Regions from separate parts of the Arthrobacter sp. MMS18-M83 genome, predicted to be linked through region 2. Evidence: riboswitches for the same ligand, from Rfam matches in the RefSeq annotation. Region 2 holds a riboswitch; the other holds the start of a gene.
What was found. A riboswitch is a leader RNA that binds a small molecule or an ion and turns the genes downstream of it on or off. The one in region 2 is predicted to bind glycine.

Region 1 (2,195 bases), 890 kb from region 2:
GGGAACATCAAGAGCGCCAGGGCAGTCCAATCGCGCCACGGGGCGGATTGGGTTGACGGGGTGCGGGGATGCTGGGTTGTGGACGGGCTGAACATGAGAATAACTGTACCGTCTGGACGGTATAGTTTCAACTTGCCGTATCGACACTGACATATCCAACTAGGGGATGATGGACACCATGCCGCGAAAACCTATTGCCCGGGACGCTGTCCTGGATGCCTTTGAAGCCCTGCTGATCGAGGTGGGGGAGCGGGCTGCCACGCTCGACGCCGTCGCCAAACGCGCGGGAGTGTCCAAGGGCGGCCTGCTCTACCATTTCCCCAACAAGGAAGCCATGATCAGCGCCCTGCTGGAACGCATGGACAGGCTCGCAGCAATGGACATTGAGGCGATGAAGGCGGCTCCCGAGGGCGCTTCGGCGTTCTTCATCAAGTCCTCGCTTTGGGCCGATACCCCCATGGACAGGGTGTTCGTCGCCGCCACGCGGCTCGCGGAGGTGGCCCACGAAGAAACCCGCAGGCGCTTTGCAGGGATCCAGCAACAATGGCTGGATGTGCTCGCCGAGGAAGTGGGTCCGGAGATAGCCAAAGCGGTCCGGTATATGGGCGATGGGCTCTACTTCAACGCAATGCTTGAAGGCGGCCCGGGAACCAATGCGAGCGAGAGGAGCGCCGACGTCGGTGCGCTGCTGGCCGCCGTCGAACGCCTCCGTGACTGAACGGTGGCCCAACTGGCTCGCAGTAGTTGTCGTTTAGAGGCTCCAAAACGACAACAGGTGCCAGTCAGTTGGGAAAGTCGGGCGAGACCGGTGACATCATTTGCGGACGCGAGCAGTCCATAGGACAATTGACAGTTGTGGCAGCCGTCACCGGCAACCACGATCCGATTCACACAACTGAATACGCCTTTGATCTGCGGCGGGAGAGTCCTGCAGGCAAGTGATGCAGGCGCCGTAGGAGCAAATCCTCCCCAGGAATCTCTCAGGCCCACGCACCGCCGCGGCAAGGCAACTCTGGAAAGCAGCACGCTGCCCTCTGGTGTCCCAGACACTGGAACACGCTGTGCTCACCGACGGTGCAAGCGAAACAGTGCCCATAAGCACGGATTCGCGGAAACTCTCAGGTCCAATACAGAGCGGGGAGGAACCCGATTAGCTGTGGCGTACCCACGCCGCCTTAGTAATGGAGTTCCTTCGTGACGGTTAGTTCAACCTCCACCACGTTCGTTGACCGGCATATCGGCGCCCGTCGCCAGGCCGACATTGACATCATGCTCAAGTCTGTCGGTTACGACAGTGTCGATTCGCTCGTGGACACCGCGGTTCCCAATGACATCCGCCAGGACGTCGCCCTGACCCTCCAGAACGCCCTCAGTGAGGTCGAAGTTCTGGCCGAACTGCGCAAACTGGCGGCCAAGAACAAGACGGCCGTGCAGATGATCGGCCAGGGCTACTACGACACCGTCACTCCGCCGGTGATCCGCCGCAACATCCTCGAGTCCCCGGCCTGGTACACGGCCTACACGCCGTACCAGCCGGAAATTTCCCAGGGCCGCCTCGAGGCACTGCTGAACTTCCAGACCATGGTCCAGGACCTCGTGGGCCTGCCCATCGCCAACGCCTCCCTGCTGGATGAAGCCACGGCCGTCGCCGAAGCAGTCCTCATGATGCGTCGCGCCAACAAGAACAAGACGGCCCACGACGGCAAGACCGTCCTCGACGCCGACTGCCTCCCGCAGACCCTCGCCATCGTGAAGGGCCGCGCCGAGGCGCTGGGCTTCGAAGTGGAGATCGCCGACCTGTCCAAGGGACTGCCCGACGGCGACATCAACGGCATCGTGCTGCAGCAGCCGGGCGTTTCCGGCCGGGTGTTCGACCACTCCGCCGTGATCGCCGCCGCCAAGGAACGCGGCGCCCTCGTCACCGTTGCCGCCGACCTCCTCGCCCTCACGCTGATCACGCCTCCGGGCGAGCAGGGTGCCGACATCGCTGTCGGTTCCACCCAGCGCTTCGGCGTGCCGCTGTTCTTCGGCGGCCCGCACGCCGCCTACATGGCCGTTCAGAAGGGCCTCGAGCGCTCCATGCCCGGCCGCCTGGTGGGCGTTTCAAAGGACGACGCCGGCACCCCCGCGTACCGCCTGGCGCTGCAGACCCGCGAGCAGCACATCCGCCGCGAGAAGGCCACGTCCAACATCTG
Region 2 (2,195 bases):
AGGTCCAGCCCGCCCACGGAAGGATGACCTTCAGGGTAGCCGGCGATGCCCGCCGAAATCCTGCCGCCGGAGTATTCGGCGATATCCTCCACGAGGTGAAGGCACGATTCGTAGGGGCCAGCACCTCGCGGTCCGTCTCCACCAACGGCGAAGACCTCGGTGATCCCCGCACCTTCGCAGTCCCGGAGGATGCCGGAAAGCTGCCCCGGTCCTCCAGCCCGCGTGCCGAGAGATGCGGAATCACGTTGTAGCCGAGGAGGCTGAGCTTCAGGGAAGCCTCCATGGTTCGCGTAATGCCGTGATGGGGCAAGCAGGTAACGGTGAGTGTTGTGGATACAGGCACCGTCGCCTGGACCTTCTCGACGATTCCGTCCGAGGGAATGATTTCAATCCGGGTGGGGAACATGCTGGGGTCCTTACGGATCAGGCCGTCGCGTGGTGTGCGAGGAGGGTGCTGGCTTCCTGGCGGGTGGTGCCGGAGTCCTGGATGCCGTCGGCGATGTGGGCCAGGTGGGTGGGGATGTCGCGGCCTTTTTTGCGCATCGCGGTGGCCCAGAGGCGTCCGGCGCGGTAGGAGGAGCGGACCAGGGGTCCGGACATGACGCCGAGGAAGCCGATGTCCTCGGCTTCGGCGGCGAGCTCGACGAATTCCTGGGGTTTGACCCAGCGGTCCACGGGCAGGTGCCGTTCGGAGGGGCGCAGGTACTGGGTGATGGTGATCAGGTCGCAGCCCGCGGCGTGCAGGTCGGTAAGGGCTTCGGAGATTTCGGCCCGGGTTTCGCCCATGCCCAGGATCAGGTTGGATTTGGTGACCATGCCGGCGTCCCGGCCCTGGGTGATGACGTCCAGGGAGCGGTCGTAGCGGAACGCGGGGCGGATGCGCTTGAAGATCCGGGGCACGGTCTCGACGTTGTGCGCGAAGACCTCGGGGGCGGAGTCGCAGATCGCGCTGATGTGTTCGGGTTTGCCGGAGAAGTCCGGGATGAGCAGTTCCACCCCGGTGCCGGGGTTCAGTTCGTGGATCTTGCGGACGGTTTCGGCGTAGAGCCAGACGCCCTCGTCGGCGAGGTCGTCCCGGGCGACGCCGGTGACGGTGGCGTAGCGCAGGGCCATGGCCTGGACGGAGCGGGCGACCTTGGTGGGTTCGAACATGTCCACGGGGGAGGGTTTGCCGGTGTCGATCTGGCAGAAGTCGCAGCGGCGGGTGCATTCGGAGCCGCCGATCAGGAAGGTTGCTTCCTTGTCTTCCCAGCACTCGAAGATGTTCGGGCAGCCGGCTTCCTCGCAGACGGTGTGCAGGCCTTCCTTTTTCACGAGGTTCTTCAGGCCCACGAATTCCGGGCCCATCTGGACCTTGGCCTTGATCCACTCGGGCTTGCGTTCGACCGGGACGGCTTTGTTGCGCTGTTCAACGCGCAGCAGCTTACGGCCTTCAGGTACCAGGGTCATGAGGAACTCCATAATTCAGGTGGCGCGGACGCGCCACGATGATTCGGTTCCTCCCCGCTCTGTATTGGACCTGAGAGTTTCCGCGCCACCCCGCCTTCGCGGCTGGACGCTTGCACCGTCGGTGAGTCCGGTTGCCCGGGCTGCTTTCCAGAGTTGCCTTGCCGCGGCGGTACATGGGCCTGAGAGATTCCTGGGGAGGATTTGCTCCTACGGCGCCTGCTAAAACGTACCGGCAGGGCTCTCCCGCCGCAGATCATAAGCACGTGCCACCTTTCGGTGACACGTCTCACATGGTATCCGGTGCCCGGACGGTGCGCAAAGAGTCGGCTGTTCAACCGGAACTCCGGATGCGCGGGTACGGCTCAAACTTGTACCCGCGCTTCTCGGAGAACATTTTTAGCGAGTGACTCCGTGCATCTCGGAGGTCGGCGGGTAGAAGGGAATCTCCGGCTTTTTCGCACCGATGATTACGCAGATCAGCGCATCATCTTCGCTGACGGTGCGAAGGCTCCGGGGAACGCCTGCAGGAACGCGAATCAGGTCGCGGTAGCCCAAAACACGACTGGCCGTCTTTGTACCGTCCTCGACATCGTGGACGCTGAACTCCACCTGCCCCTCGAGGACAAAGAACACCTCTTCGACGTCAGGGTGAGTGTGCTCCGGTCCTACGCACCCGGCCGGCAGAACCATGTTAGAGAACGTGAAGTGCTCGGCCTGGAGGATGTTGTTATCGTCCGAGTGGTCCC

Region 1: it holds a riboswitch for glycine, as region 2 does, so the genes downstream of both, gcvP (aminomethyl-transferring glycine dehydrogenase) here and lipA (lipoyl synthase) in region 2, are expected to answer to the same signal.

Annotation. Positions count from the first base shown of each region.
Region 1 covers NZ_CP113343.1:2,034,149-2,036,343, reverse strand. The annotation lists gene OW521_RS09515 (MFS transporter) at 1-95, opposite strand, end outside; gene OW521_RS09510 (TetR/AcrR family transcriptional regulator) at 179-718, shown strand; glycine riboswitch at 909-1,006, shown strand; glycine riboswitch at 1,008-1,143, shown strand; gene gcvP (aminomethyl-transferring glycine dehydrogenase) at 1,195-2,195, shown strand, end outside.
Region 2 covers NZ_CP113343.1:2,921,412-2,923,606, forward strand. The annotation lists gene OW521_RS13835 (methylenetetrahydrofolate reductase) at 1-335, opposite strand, end outside; gene lipA (lipoyl synthase) at 424-1,449, opposite strand; glycine riboswitch at 1,499-1,605, opposite strand; glycine riboswitch at 1,607-1,705, opposite strand; gene OW521_RS13845 (cupin domain-containing protein) at 1,846-2,195, opposite strand, start outside.